Regions from separate parts of the Desulfosalsimonas propionicica genome, predicted to be linked through region 1. Evidence: riboswitches for the same ligand, from Rfam matches in the RefSeq annotation. Region 1 holds a riboswitch; the other holds the start of a gene.
The links. Region 1 has a riboswitch for cobalamin ahead of ccsA (cytochrome c biogenesis protein CcsA). Riboswitches for the same ligand answer to the same signal wherever they lie in the genome.
Positions count from the first base shown of each region.

Region 2: linked by a shared signal. The riboswitch ahead of thiC (phosphomethylpyrimidine synthase ThiC) and the one ahead of ccsA (cytochrome c biogenesis protein CcsA) in region 1 are both predicted to bind cobalamin.

Region 1 covers NZ_JACDUS010000007.1:47,435-55,338, reverse strand. Annotated here, with positions in the region: gene HNR65_RS12155 (helix-turn-helix domain-containing protein) at 20-937, opposite strand; gene HNR65_RS12150 (DUF4198 domain-containing protein) at 979-1,839, opposite strand; gene HNR65_RS12145 (hypothetical protein) at 2,004-2,399, opposite strand; gene HNR65_RS12140 (hypothetical protein) at 2,396-2,581, opposite strand; gene HNR65_RS12135 (DUF2325 domain-containing protein) at 2,620-3,909, opposite strand; gene HNR65_RS12130 (hypothetical protein) at 3,968-4,270, opposite strand; cobalamin riboswitch at 4,560-4,743, shown strand; gene ccsA (cytochrome c biogenesis protein CcsA) at 4,937-5,584, shown strand; gene HNR65_RS12120 (hypothetical protein) at 5,572-6,411, shown strand; gene HNR65_RS12115 (ABC transporter substrate-binding protein) at 6,404-7,540, shown strand; gene HNR65_RS12110 (FecCD family ABC transporter permease) at 7,541-7,904, shown strand, end outside.
Region 2 covers NZ_JACDUS010000008.1:42,998-50,901, forward strand. Annotated here, with positions in the region: gene HNR65_RS12805 (FAD-dependent oxidoreductase) at 1-1,299, shown strand, start outside; gene HNR65_RS12810 (2Fe-2S iron-sulfur cluster binding domain-containing protein) at 1,310-3,109, shown strand; cobalamin riboswitch at 3,236-3,420, shown strand; gene thiC (phosphomethylpyrimidine synthase ThiC) at 3,566-4,912, shown strand; gene HNR65_RS12820 (sigma-54-dependent transcriptional regulator) at 4,957-6,342, opposite strand; gene HNR65_RS12825 (ATP-binding protein) at 6,346-7,904, opposite strand, start outside.

The DNA.
Region 1 (7,904 bases):
TAAGAAGGCTGAAAGCTTGTTATTTTTCCGGACCGGACTGCATCATTGTACAGGCTTGCCGGCGAACCCGGGAGGGACGCATTCCGTGGTATTGGTAAAACAACTTGCTGAAATGACTAATGCTGTCATAGCCCACCGCATAAGCCACTTCAGTCACATTCATTTCACCCTGGCGCAGAAGCGAAATCGCTTTTTCCATCCTCAGCCTGCGCAGATACGCATAAGGGGTCGTGCCGCAAATATGGGGAAACAGCTGTTTGAGCTTGGAGGCACTGACCCCTGCCCGGCCGGCCAGTTCCACGATTGAAGGCGGGTTATCCATAGCTTCTTCCATGCAGGCGATGGATTTTTGGATGATCTGCACGTTTGACGGGCTGCTCTCATTGAACGGGGTTAACTCATCAATGGCAACGATATTACAGATAAGCTCCAGGATCTTGGCCAAATAAAACAGATGAACCGGACCTTTGGCAAAATCGGAATGAAGAATCTCATTGACCACCGACCGCATGCCGGAAGTCATCGGAAGGATCTGCTGATGCGCAAACACCTGGTCAGCCCCTATTCTTTCATAAATCCAGGCAGCGTTTTCTTCCGCAATCACTCGGGTCAGCAAGCACCGGCCGACAGTGACCATAAGCCCCTGGCAGCTTTTTTTGTCGCCTTCGCATTCCAGCCTGCAGCCATTGGGGGAACAGTGAAAATGGCAGCAGTTATCCGGAACCCAAAAATCCCGTACCTGCCCTTCAAATACAGCCCTGACCCGAATTTTTCCACACAGACAAAAAAACAGACAAATGCAGTCGGAATGATCATGCTCCGGTGACTGTCCGGAAAAAACCGATGATGCCATATGAACAATCCGGATATCCGGATCAGACCAGATGGTCCGATCCGGAAGCCCGTATTGGCCTTTTTTATCAGCTTGCATGGTCATCGATATGGGATCCATCGCATTTGGCAACAAAATATTCCCCCTCATTTACCGGGATTTTTCACTTCACCGGGAATTTGAAAAACCAAAGTGGCCGTCTGCTTTTCCTGTAAGTACTTTTCCCGGTCTGCGCCCTCGGCATCAACCTTGACAGAATACCGCACAAACCAGCGGCCTGAGCGGGGAATGGGAATGCGAATCGTATCACCGGACACGGCAGTCTTTGAATAATAATAATCCTCCGAACGCGTGGAAAATCCGTTGTAAGTGGCATTCCAGGTCCCGGGCCCGGTATATGGCTTCCCCTTAAAATAAACTTTCAGCTCCAGGTCATCGCCCGCCTTGAGCCCGGAGATATCGCGGACAGGGACCAATTCAAGATTCTGGCCGATGCGCCCCGGGAAATCGGACGAAGATTTTTCACAGGTCACATAGGTTTTGGCGTACTGCTTGCTGTAAAGACTGAGCTTGATTTCCCCTGATCTGTCAATAATCGCGCTTTTGGGCTTGATGGTATGCCGTTCACGACCTTTTTCATCCATATAAACCGTATAAAAGCCGGGATTGGTCTCAGCGGCAAGCACATAAGTGCCCGGCCCGTCATAATCCACCATGTACGAATGAAGGCAGGTTTCATTGCGGATTTTGATTTTCCGGATATCACCGGCAGGCGTATATACACGCACTGATTTTAATTTTTCCGCGCGCACGCCGTCATCTACGGGAATATGATGCCCATAGCAGAAAAAAAGCGGGGAGACTTTCCCGGCATGGACATGGTACCGGCTGGATTGAATAAACAGGGAATGGCCGTAAGCATCAGACGGCAGGACCGGCTGCAGCAAAAACACCGTAAGCAAACCCATCAATGCATACACTTTTTTCCGACTCAGCATTTTAACCATTTTTGCATCCTTTGTTGAAATGAAACAAAAAAAAGGCCCAACCCGACGCATAAACAAACTGCATCTTTTGTTGTGCCTTCACTTTCTTCGCGATTCATCAATCCGAAGACCGTAAAACAAAACATCATCAATTAGACTTGTCTAATTAAAAAAGAAGTTTCTAATTAATCCGGCAAAAAATTTTTGTCAACGTTTTTTTCCTTTTTTCGAAAACCCCTCAACCCCCTTGCCCGAACTGCAAACCGGCTCAACTCTTTTGATTCCAAACAGGCCAGAACCCTGCATTTTTCAGGAGCTATGACAAAACCGGCGGCTCCCGTGAAAAAAAGCCGGGCCAGGGGCAGCCGGCTCAGCATCAGGCGGCACCTCAATGCGTCCCTGCCAAACGGGCAAATATCGCACAAACTACAGGTTTCAATAAAAACACGGCCCTTGCCGTCATATTTATCCGCAATCAGGTTCACCAGTTCACAGGCGGAAGATCCGTCCAACACCCCTGACGGCTGCACATATAAATCACCGGCGATCTGCCGATACCGGATGGCAAAACCGGCGCTCATTTTCCTGCCCCCTCCCGGCCTGAACGCAAACGCTGCTCCAGTCTTTCCTGAATTTCTTCATGCAACGATTTGCCGCCCATCAGCCTGGACTTCATGTTGATCATGCCCAATTCCCTGCGCCTCAATGCTTTTTGCGCATCACGGTCAAAAAGACAATCGCCTTGACGGATTTCTTTTTCCATATCTTTCCCTTTTTTGAATTTATTTTTTGGGCCTTCATTCAGGCACTGTTTTTTGCGGTTCTGGCCACAGCATTGAAATCAGCGGGTTCGGCATTTGATTGGGATTGATTCCAAATCGCCTCGGCAACGGCATTCAGACTTGAATTGGGCAGCATGAAAACCGGTTTCTGATATTTTTTGCCCAGTTTTTTGACAAGAGAACAGGCATTATGGCTATTGCAGCTGACCGGGCAAACAATCATATCCGAACGCTTAAACTGCCCTTCCAAATTTTTTGCGCCGTTTTTGACAGACCCGTCATGATGTTCAAATAAACCATTTCTGCCTTCGACAAGCTTTCGGTAAAGCGATTTCATCCGGGTAATACCCCCGACCATCAAAATCCGTTTATTGCATAAGTCATAAACAGGACAATCCCGGTCACAGTCATGAAATGCAGACAAGCGTGCCATCATGCCTTCAATTTCTGTTTTGAGCCGGTTGTTGGCATCCCGTTGTTTTTCCAGCTTGCTGGCTACTGAAGTATTTTGCTCCCGCAGACTTGTCATCTCCTGATCCTTTGCCCGGGTCAGCGCTTCAAGCTCAGCCACCCTGACCCGAAGACGGTCATTGTCCCTTTTGACTTCAGCGATAAAGTCTTGCTCCGAAATTTCGGCAACAAATTGTTGCAATCTTGACTGCTCCTGCTCCGAGGCCCTGACCCGCCTTTCCAAGGATGCCTTCTCAACAGACAACCGTTCTTTTTCTTTTTCCAGGGCCCGCCGGGCCTTTCTTGCCTTTCGGAGGCTTTCCTGCAAACCTTTCATGCTCTTTTCCCGCTCTGCCAGCTGCCATTTTAACCCGACCTGATCTTCAGCATTTTTATGCATGGCCATATGGATGTTACCAAAAACCTCACGCCTAAATTCAGCCGGAAAGCCCGGCCTTGAAGCGATCTCCCACAGAATCACCTGATAATCACCGGTTTTAAACAGATCCCGCCATTTCTGCATTAATTCCTTTGGGTCCAGGGATTCAAAACTTTCTGAATCCTTTTTAAACTTACGGAAAAGCAAATTCTCCACTTTTCGGGAAAGCTTATTTTCACTGTCTGAACTGGCCACTATCGCTTCATGAATTTCAAAGGCGGATTTTTTATTGAATGACAAACCGGATTTTTTCAGCACCTGCTTTTGTTCGGACCGCGTCAGACATATTTCTGCCACCGGACAGGTCAAAAAACCGTCAAATTCCCAGAATCGCAGTCGGCCATTGGGCTTGGTTTCAGATCTGTTCTCAGCACTGTGCCTGGTTTCCCCCGGCTCGCGGAATTTTTCATTAATGGGCATTTTTTCAATCCTTTCCTGGAAAAATGTTCAAAATATTCTGAAATGATGCCGCTGATGACTAATCCATATCCGCCAGAACCTGTGTCAACTTTTTGCGCAATGATTCCAGCTGTTTTGATTTAAAGGATTTCCGACTTTGCTCAAGATCCTCAATGGCATCCCGTATGGCGGTTTTTAACTTCTTCTCCCGTTCCCGGGAGGAATGAACTTCCAAAAGCCGGGAAAAATGGCCGACGCCAGGCTTATCCGCTCCTTGCTCAAGCACGGCGGCAACCAAGCGGCGATGCCTGTCAATACAACATTGCAGTTCCTGAACGCTCTCGCCAACGGCATTTATCAATTCGTTTCTGTTTGCTTTCATATTATTCGACAATCCTTCTTTTGTTTTATACTTCTAATTTTAGCGCAAAAAAAAGACCCGTCTGTCGTCATACAGCTTCCAGGCGTTTCTGTGTCTCACTGAAATGAAAGCGCATTGACAATTTCTGCCCTGAAATCCCAAAATTATGTCGGGCAAACATATTTTGTTTTAGATTTCTATTTATATTTTACCTATCTAATAATGCTGTTTTAAATTCGTGTCAAGCTTTTTTTAAATGCTTTATTTTTATGCTTGACAGTGCTGTTCCGGTTTGATTAGGCTTTAAACCATAAATTTTATCTGCCCAGGTGCTCTAACAGAGCCTAACAGGGAACCCCGTGTGAATCGGGGACGGGCCCGCCGCTGTGATCGGGGACGAAAGCTGCAAAACACCACTGGCCAATCATGCCGGGAAGGTGCAGCCGGTAGGATGATCCGAGAGTCAGAAGACCTGCCTGAGCAGTAAGGAACACGACCGCGAGGACAGCGTCGTGTCCCGCGTCATCTGCGGATAAAAAAGGGAAATCCCGGATCGATTTGTTTCGATCCGGGATTTTTTTGTTTGGAGGATTGTCAATGAAACCAGATGTCCTTTTTTTCAGTGCAGCAGGGTGTTATTTTTTGAGTTTCGCCGCTGCATGGGCTCCCGGAAGGTGGGGCAACACAATGTGGTTGTTTTTACTCCCGGGTCTTTCTGCCAATGCCGCGCTGGTATTTTGGCGATACTCGACCGCCTGGCCCCTGATGCCCATGTATCTGGGGCCGGCAACCCTGCCGCTTTGCCTGGGTTTGCTGACCACGCTCGACCGGCGCAGGGCAGATGATATCCGGGCACGCCGTTTTGTCCTGGGTCTGACCCTGTTTTTGGCTGTGGCCGCGTTTTTGTTTCCCAAGGATTTTTATCTGCCGTTTTTAAAATCCAACACCCCGGCCTCTCACCTGTTTTTTCTATTCAAAACCCTCGGCCAGGGCTGCTTTCTTTTCAGTGCCGCATGGGCATGGGCAGGTCTTTTATCAGGCAAACCGCAGCAGCCCTGGCTCGGCTGGGCGGTTTGGGGGTTTGTCTTCTGGACCCTGTGCATGTTCTCGGGCATGCTTTGGTCTTATCTGGGCTGGGGATCGCCGGTTGTCTGGGATGATGCGGCCATCACCCTGATTATGGCGACCTGGTTTTTTTATATCAGCCTGCTGCATTTGCATCTCACCGGCACCTGGACGGCTCAGACCCGGGCGGCTTATGCCGCATCAGGTGCTTTCGTGGTCGTGACGCTGAACTTTGTCCCGGACCTGGGGCCGTTACGATGGCCGTTCTAGATGCCATGCCAATATTTTCTTACATATGGAAAAAGCTGGCCGGCATTCATCTGACCATCGTGTTGTGCCTTTTGCTGGCCGCGGATCTGTCTTTCGGATATGTCTGCCTGAACCGCAATGAAATCCTTTTTGCGCCCTTAAACGACGTGGGCCTCATTGCCTGGATCAACACCTATGGCCGCTGCAACCTGAAATCCACGGCCTGGCTGCTGGCCCTGCTGGTTCTGCTGACCCTTTTTTGCATCAACACCTTTGTGTGCACGACAGATCGGGTGGCGCGGCTGATCCGGCATCGCAAAAAGTATCCGCGGCTGCGCCTGCTTTTCAGGCTTGCCCCGCATCTCATGCACTACGCCCTGATCCTTATCCTGACCGGTTATCTCTGCAGTTATACGTTTTCCCGGGTTCTGGACGCACGGACACTCGTGCCCGGATCCTCCCTGACGCTGCCCGACACTGAAGCCAGAATCCAATTCCAATCCTTTTCCCCGGATTATTACAAAGGCGGCCGAATGCCTGCCTTTAACCAGCATGTGATCCGGCCCCGGGCTTGCCTGCTCCTTATCGACGGCGACCGCCGCAGAAAAGCCCATCTTTCCTATAACAAGCCTGTCATTTTTCAAAATTACGGCATCTTTCTCAAGGATTTCGCGCCAAAGAAAAAAAACAGCGGAATGAACAGCAACGAACGGATCGATCTGACCATCCGCAAAGATCCCGGGGTCTTTTTATACATGCTGGGCATGCTTTTGTTTACTGCCGGAATCGCCTTGTACCTGACCGATTGGATGGCTCTCAAAAATGGAAAAAGGAGGTCTGATGAATAAAATGCTTTGGGTTTTTCTATATATGCCAATCCTTCTGCTGCCCATACTTGTTTATGCATGCGGTCAGTCCGGAGATAAAGGCAACGCGGAGGATAACAACAGGTCCTTTATTCAATTGGGGGAATTTACACTGCAAAAGGTTTCCCCCGGACGAACCGAGGTACGCGACGGCGCCGGCCGCAGGCTGGTGCTGGTGCCGAAAAACGCCCCTGCGCCCGGAAATGTGGATTCCAACCGTCTCATCCGAACACCGGTCAAGCGCGTTGCGGCATATGGTGCATTTAATGTTTCCGTATTAAAAGCGCTGGGGGTTTTGGAAACAACGCTGGTGGGATCCACTTATCCAACAGAGAAATGGCATATCCCGGAAGTCAGAAACGGTATGAAATCCGGAAAAATCGCTTTTCTGGGAAGTGACAACAGCATTGATTTCGAGCGCCTGGATCAGGTGCAGCCGGATCTGGTGCTGACCTGGGACCGCTCCATTATTCCCATGCTCAATGACCTGGACATTCCCTGCGTTATCACTTCTTCAACCACGGCCATGTGTTTGAATACCCGGATGCGTTTTGTCAAATTCCTGGCTCCTTTCTTTCACCGGGAGGATCAGGCCCGGAGTTTTTTCAACCGGGTCAACACCGCTTTGACGGAAATCCGCGAACAAACCCATAATGCAGGGCCGCCGCTTAAGGTTATGTGGGGGGATATCTACGAAAAAAGGGTGCTGGTGGAACCGGGCAACGCCTGGGTGGCCGAACTGATCAATACCCTTCAAAGTGATTACCTGTTTGATGACGTCTTTGGCACGTCCTGCATTGAGATCAATGTAGAACGGTTTCTCTACAGCGGCAAAGAAGCCGACATCCTGTTTACTTACCGCACGCCTGAACAGGGCGCCACGTCCAAAAAGGCCCTGGCTCGCCTGAACCCGATTTTATCCGGCATACGGCCCTTAAATGACGGAAGGGTGTATGCGCCTCTGCCGCATTATGCACAATCCTATCACCGGCTGGATGAAATCCTCAAAGAAATCGCCGCCATCTTGTATCCGGAATTGTATAAGGACGATGCGCTTCGCTATTTCATGGAACTGCCGGAAACCAATCCCGAAACCAGACGGAGAAGATAAATGAACGTTGCAGCAAAGCCCATAGCCGGCCGGCACCCCCTTAGGGAACACAGGCGGATCTTTGGTTTTGTCCTTTTGGGAGTGCTGACTGTCCTGCTGATGGTTTTCAATATCGCGGTGGGCTCGATTCCCATCTCTCCTGGGGAAATCTGGGAGGCCCTTATCCATCCGCAAAGCACGGCCATTTATAACGATATCATATGGAAAATACGCATTCCCCGGACAATTTCGGCAATTTTGGGGGGAGCCTACCTGGCGGTTTCAGGGCTTTTGCTCCAGGTGTACTTCCGCAATCCCATCGTGGGCCCGTTCATTCTGGGAATCTCCTCGGGCGCCACGGTGATGGTTTCCTTTGTCATGCTCA
Region 2 (7,904 bases), on a different contig from region 1:
AAGGTACTTAAGCGCTTTGTTGCTGATCACGAAAAATACACCACAAACGACTGGTTCTCCGCCTACTCGGTCCCTGAAAAGAAACCCGACGACCTGAAAGTGGCTGTCATCGGCGCCGGACCTGCAGGCATTTCAGCGGCATATCACCTCTTGCTCAAGGGATATCCGGTGGACGTCTTCGAGGCCAGGGCCGTGCCGGGAGGGATGGCGGCTACGGGAATCCCCGAATACCGATTGCCCAAGGAAGTTCTGCGCAAGGAAACCGGTATCATCGAGACCCTTGGCGGAAAGATTTTCTACGGCCGGAAAATGGGCCGGGATTTTACGCTGAAAAGCCTTTACGCAGACGGCTATCAGGCGATTTTTTTAGGGGTGGGCACCCACAAGGGCAAGGCCATGGGAGCCATCGGAGAAGACCCCAAGCTGAAAGGATACGCCTTTGGCGTCGACCTCCTCCTTAAAATCAACCATGACTACATTGACAGGGGCATCCCCATGGAACTCGGGGAGAAAATGGTGGTTGTGGGCGGCGGCAACGTGGCCATGGACTGTGTTCGGTCGGCCCTGCGAATGGGGGTCAGGGAGGTTCACCTGGTGTATCGCCGGAGCCGCAACGAAATGCCCGCAGACCAGGAGGAAGTGGAGGGCGCGGAAAAAGAAGGTGTTATTTTTCATTTTCTTACCCATCCCACCAGGATCATCTCGGAAAACGGCCGGGTAAAGGGCCTGGAGCTGATCAAAATGGAACTGGGAGAACCCGACAAGAGCGGACGGCGATCGGTGACCCCAATGCAGGGATCGGAATTCACCCTTGAAACCGATGCAGTTGTGCCGGCCATCGGCCAGCAGGTCGAGCATGGGTTCCTTTTGCCTGAAGATGATGTTGATTTCAACAAATGGGGCATGATCGATGTGAAAGAAGATGCCCTCATGACCACCCGCAAAGGAGTCTTTGCCGGCGGCGACTGCGTCACCGGACCGGCCACCCTTATCCAGGCTATGGCCCAGGGCGAACGGGGTGCCGAAGGTATCGACAATTATCTTACCCACGGTCGGATCCGTTTCAATCCGGATCTGCGGATGTCCCGGCTGGTGCATGCCATACAGCCCATGATCAAAAAAGGCGTCTCCATACCCATCAAGCACGAATACCGGGTCAAGGTCAGGGAACTGGACCCCGAAATCCGCAAAAGGATCTTCGAGGAGGTGGAAGAACCCATCTCCGTTGACGAGGCCTATCACGAGGCAAGCCGGTGCATGCGCTGCTACCGGGTCTATTCCGTCATTACCGAACAATAAGGAGTTTTTCATGATTGGATATATCAACGGCAAAAAGGTGGAATTCAATGCCGACGATACCGTGCTGAATGTGGCCAAAAAGACCGGCCACTTTATCCCCACCCTCTGCGAGATGGCCGACATCCGACACGTTCCGGGCGCCTGCCGGGTCTGCCTGGTCGACATCAAGAGGAAAAACGATTCTCACCACCAGATTGTTACATCCTGTACCACACCCATGGAAGAAGGAATGTCGGTGCTCACCCGGACTTCGGCGGTCAGGGCCAAACAGCGGCTTCAGGTGGAAATGCTTTTGGCCGACCATAACCAGGACTGCGCCACCTGCATCCGCCACGGAAACTGCGAACTCCAGGATGTGGCACAGTTCGTGGGGCTCCAGAAGACCCGGTACCACTACCCGCACTTCTACCTTGAGCGAACACAGGACAGCTCCTCCACCGCCATAGAACGGGACATGTCCAAATGCATCCGCTGCTTCCGGTGTGTCACTGTCTGCAGGGAAATTCAGGGGGCGGACGTGCTTGTTATTAAGGAAAAGGGACTGGCCACGGAGATAAGTGTCAGAGATCAGCTGCCCCTGGGCGACTCGGATTGCGTCAGTTGCGGGCAATGCATCCTGGTCTGTCCGGTAGGGGCCCTTGCGGAAAAAGATGACACCGAAAAAGTCATCGATTACCTCTATGACCCCGAGGTGGTGACGGTATTCCAGTTCGCTCCGGCCCTCAGGGTGGCCCTGGGCGAGGAGTTCCATATGCCCCCGGGAGCCAACGTGGAAGGGCAGATCATCACAGGCCTTAAAAACCTTGGGGCGGACGTGGTGTTGGACACCAATTTTACGGCCGATCTGGTGATCATGGAGGAAGGGACCGAACTGCTCAGCAGGCTCAGGGAAAACGGCTGTCTGCCCATGTTCACCTCCTGCTGTCCGGGGTGGGTCAATTACGCCGAGAAAAATTACCCGGAGCTGCGTCCTCACATCTCCACCACCCGATCTCCTCAGCAGTGCTTCGGGGTTATCGCCAAGACCTATCTGGCGGAAAAAATGAACGTGGACCAAAAGCGGATGCGGGTGATCTCCATCATGCCCTGTACGGCAAAAAAGGAAGAGGCACAACGGCCGGAGTTCATACAGGACGGCATTCCCGATGTGGACGTGGTGCTCACCACTCGAGAGTTCGCCCGGCTGCTGAAACGGGAAGGGACAAAGCTTCCGGAGCTTGAACCCTCGGCCTTTGACAACATCTACATGGGTGAATACACCGGGGCCGCGGCCATTTTCGGCACAACCGGCGGTGTAATGGAGGCTGCCCTGCGAACGGTCCACAAGAAGATAACCGGCCTTGAGCTGGGACCCATCGAGATGGAGGCGGTCCGGGGACTTGAACACGTTCGCGAGGCCACCATTGATATGGGCGAAGGCAATCCTACGGTGCGGGTTGCCGTGGCCCACAGCCTCAAGGGGGCCAGGCAGGTGGTGGAGGCTGTTCAAAACGGAGAGGCAGACTACCATTTCGTGGAGGTCATGGCCTGTCCGGGCGGCTGTATGGGCGGCGGGGGACAACCCCGGAGCAAACACGCATACCAGAGTTCCTGGCAGGCACGCCAGGCAGCACTCTATAATATAGATCGTGAAGCACCAGTACGTCAGTCCCACAACAACCCGCTTATCATTAAACTATATGACGATTTTTTGGGCAAACCGTATTCCCACAAGTCACATGACCTGCTCCACACCAGTTACCGCGACCGGAAACGCATAGTTCAACACACCATGAAAAAGATCTGGGAGGAAATCGAAGAGCGGGAATAGTTTGAAATAAAACCTCTCTGGCTTTTGATAGCCGGGGAGGTTTTTTACACATCCTTATTCTGTCTCTTTTTACCCGGCTTGACACCGGCGGCAAAAAGGGATAAAGGTGTTTCAAAAATCAGAAGCAGCAAATGTTGCGGTTCAGGCAAACGGAACGCGGTGCAAATCCGCGGCGCACCCGGCGCTGTAACCGGAAATACCGTCTTTTCGCATCAATGATGCGGCCACTGCAGGCTTAAATCCCCTGCGGGAAGGCAGAGGGCGGGTGAAATCCGGCAAGCCAGAAGACGTGCCTGCAACAGGCGATATCGGAATCCGATGGCAAAGGGTTTCGACGGGAGGAAAATCTCCGGTCGGAGCCCTTTTTTTATTTGGCCGGGGTTTTTGTTTGAATCGGAAAATCGGCAGAACCGACTTTCTCCGAACTCATCAAAATGGATTAAAAAGGAGGCAAACATGGAAACCCAGCTTGAACTCGCCCGGCAAAACCGGGTCACTCCGCTGATGCAGCGGGTGGCCGAAGACGAAAACATGGCCGTGGAGCAGATTGTTCGTCAGGTGGCAGCCGGCCGGATCGTGATTCCCAACAACCCCGGCCGGTCCGGCCAGAAGGTGGTGGGTATCGGCACCGGCCTTCGCACCAAGGTCAATGCTTCCATCGGCACATCCTCGGATATCTGCGATATCGCCCTGGAGGTGGAAAAAACCCGGGTGGCCGAAGCAGAAGGCGCAGACACCCTCATGGAACTGTCTGCCGCAGGCGATCTTGACGCCGTGCGCCGGGCGGTCATCCACAGCACGAGCCTGCCGGTGGGAAACGTGCCCCTGTATCAGGCGTTTCACGACACCATCCGGAAAACCGGTGATCCCACCCGTATGGATCCCGAGTATCTGTTTGATCTTATTGAAAAACAGCTTGCAGACGGCCTGAGTTTCATGGCCATCCACTGCGGGGTCAACCGTTACACCATCGAGCGGCTGCGCCGGCAGAAATTCCGTTACGGCGGCCTGGCCTCCAAGGGGGGCACGTTTATGGTGGCCTGGATGGAGAAAACCGGCAGGGAAAATCCCTTATACGAGCAGTTTGACCGGGTATGCGGGATCATGAAAAAATATGACGCCGTGCTCTCCCTTGGAAATGGCATCCGGGCCGGGGCCATCCATGACAGCCACGACCGGGCCCAGGTGGCCGAGATGGTTATCAACTGCGAGCTTGCCGAAATTGGCCGCGACGCGGGCTGCCAGATGATGGTGGAAGGGCCGGGTCATGTGCCCATGGATGAAATCCAGGGCAACATCATGCTTGAAAAGCGAATGTCAGGCAATGCCCCGTATTACGTGCTCGGCCCGATTCCGGCCGATACCGGTGCGGGCTTAGACCACATCACCGCCGCCGTCGGTGCGGCCAGTTCTGCACGCTACGGGGCGGATCTGATCTGCTACATCACCCCGGCCGAGCACCTGGCCCTGCCCAATGCCGAAGATGTCCGCCAGGGGGTGCGTGCCACGCGCCTGGCCGCCCGCATCGGCGATATCTCCAAATATCCGGAGCGGCGGGAGACCGAGAAAATGGCGGCTTTGGCCAGGCGCGACATGCAGTGGCAGGACCTGGAAAGTCTTTTGATGTTTCCGGAGGAGGCAAGGCGGATCAGGGACTCCCGGGCCCCGGAAAAGGCAGAGACCTGCACTATGTGCGGTGATTTTTGCGCCATGAAAAAGGGCATGGCCTTGTTTGCACAAGACATTGGCGGAGACAAGCAGGCGCCGGGGCGCAGTACCGCCGCACAGGGCGGCGGCGCATAACAGGGCCGGGCGCCGGCTCAAAGCAAAGGGCCCGGCTGCCGGCTTTACCCGAGGCCGTATTTTTCCAGCTTGTTGTAAAGGGTTCTCCGGGTGATGCCCAGCAGCCGGGCCGCCTCGCTTTTGTTGCCCCCGGCCCGTTCCAGGGCGCTGACAATGGCGGATTGTTCCATTTTGTCAAGGGAGCCGCCTTCATCAGCCCCGGCAGCCCCGGCTTGCGTGGCAGCTTGCGGTTGCGCCCGGCCGTTGTTTTGCGAAATGTTTAAGGGCAGGTCTTTTTCCGTGATGTATTCGCCGGGCGACAGGATGACCGCGCGTTCCACCGCGTTTTCCAGTTCCCGTACGTTTCCGGGCCACGGGTATTTGAGCAGATCATCCATGGCCCTGGGCGTAAAGCCCTTGATGGGCTTGCGGTTCCGCCCTGCATACTGGTTTATGAAATGCTGTGCCAGTGCGGCGATGTCGTCAGTGCGTTGGGCCAGGGGCGGAATGTGGAGGTTGACCACGTTTAACCGGTAAAACAGATCCTCCCGGAATTGGCCGTCTGCCACCATCTGCCCCAGGTCCTTGTTTGTGGCCGCAAGAATCCGGACGTCCACGGCAACCGGGTTTTCTCCGCCCACGCGCTGGATTTCACCCTCCTGGAGCACCCGCAGCAGCTTGGCCTGCATGGCCATTGACATTTCTCCGACCTCGTCGAGAAACAGGCTGCCCTGGTGCGCCCGGACAAACCGTCCCTCTCTGCGCTTGTCAGCCCCGGTGAATGCGCCTTTTTCGTGACCGAAAAGCTCGGATTCCAGAAGCGACTCTGTCAGGGCCGCGCAGTTGACCGAAACCATGGGCCCGCTGCTGCGGCTGCTGTTGGCGTGAACCGCCCGGGCAATGAGTTCCTTGCCGGTGCCGCTTGCCCCGGTGATCAAAACCGTGGCCTCAGAGGGCGCGATGGTGACCACCATATCCAGCAGGGATTTCATCTGCGTGCTGACGGAAACAATCTGCCGGCTTTCTGCAAGGTTTTTAAGCCGCGCCTTCAGGTCCTGGTTTTCGTGCTTGAGCCGCGTGTGTTCAAGGGCCCTTTGAATGGTTAACTGCAGTTCGTCAAAGTCCAGGGGCTTGGTCAGGTAATCATAAGCCCCGGCCTTCATGGCCTCCACCGCGGATTGAACCGATGAATAGGCCGTCATGATGACAATGGGGATGGCGGGATTGTAGGCCTTGATCTCCTTTAGGGCATCAATGCCGCCCATCTTCGCCATGCGGACATCCATCAGAATCAGCTCAAATGGGCGCTGCCTGACCCGGTCCACCGCGGCCCGGCCGCCATCTGCTTCGCTGATGTTGTAGCCCCAGGTTTTCAATAAGGTCCTTAAGGTGGTGCGATGGCCCGGGTCATCATCAACCACCAGAATTTCCGAAAGATTTTTGTTTTCCATTTGTCATGCCTCTTTTGTTGCCGCATTGGCTGAAGCCGGCAGGGTGATGGTAAAAACCGTGCCTTCCTCAGGAGAGCTTTTAACAGTGATGCGCCCGTTGTGACTTTCCACTATTTTATGAACAATGGCCAGCCCGAGTCCGGTGCCCGAGGCCTTGGTGGTGAAATACGGATCAAATATCTTTGCCAGATCAGCCCGGTCAATGCCCGGGCCGTTGTCTTGGACCTGGATGACAATGTTTTCATCTGTGCCGGGGCTGCTTGTCACCTTAAGGATGCCGCTGCTTTCCATGGATTGAATCGCGTTTAAATACAGGTTGAGAAGGCACTGGATAAACCGGTCTGAATCAATATCTGCATGGGGCAGGTTCTGGCCTTTGGAAATCCGGATATCAATGTTTTTCTCTGCAGCCTCCTGGCGAACCAGGTGAAGGGAGTGGTCCAGAACCGGGTTGATATCTGCGGGCCGGGCGTTGATTTCCGAAGGGCGGGCAAATTCCAGCAGCTCTGAAATCACCCGGTTCAGTCTGTCGGTTTCCTGGACCATGACGGCTGCGGCATCCCGTGCTTCCGGGTCCTGTGCGTACCTGGCTTTGAAATAAGTGGCCATGCCCTTGACCGAACTCAGCGGATTTCTGATTTCATGGGCGATGCCCGCGGCGAGTTCCCCGACTGCGGCCAGTTTTTCCTTGCGCTGGACAGTCTGCTGCAGATCCTTGATTTCTGTGAGATCCCGTAAAATCACCATGCTGCCGATAAAGGCCCCGTCTTCGTTGATGATGCCAGTAGAGCTCACACTCAGCGGAACCCGCTTTTGCCCCGGCAAAAATATACATTCAAGTTCATGCTCCATGATTTGTTTGTCTGCCTGCTGCCGGCAAATCAGCTGCGCCAGGTTGTCCGGCAGCATCTCGTCTGCAAATTGTCCGCGCACGGATTTGGCATCCAGGCCGGTAATGGATTCGGCCGCCGGGTTATGCAAAACGATTCTGCCTTCGGCGTCGGTTACCATAAGGCCCACCGGAAGGCTTGCGACCACCTGATCGGCCATGGCGCTGGTATCCTGTAGCCGCTGCCGGGTAGTTCTGTAGTTGCGCGCAATGAGCATGATGGCCATGCCTGTAAAGCCCAGGATGAAGAGCACCAAGGAAATAATGGCGGTAATCTTAATGTCCTGCTGCCGGGCCTCGATAAACGGGGTGCGGTCAAATCCGATAAATATGATCTGTTTGTTTTCTTCAGAATTATCCGGGATGCGCCAGGACCGGCCTTGTTGAGCCCGGCCGGGCCGGGGTGCGAACTGGCGCAGGTGTCCCATTTGCCGGCGGTTTGCGTTCCGGCCGGAAAAAGGGTTGAAAAAGCTGTAAACCTCAAATGCCGGTTTTCCGCTTTGTGTTTTAGTCAGTTGCCATTTGGCCGATTCTCCCGGGTTCAGGGCCTCCTGATCGCCGGATTTCACGAAAAACCGGGCATTGATTTGTTCGGGATCACTGTGGGCAAGGATCCGGCCGTTTATGTCGGTAATGGCGATGTAGAGGACATCGGCCTGATCCGCTAGTTCCT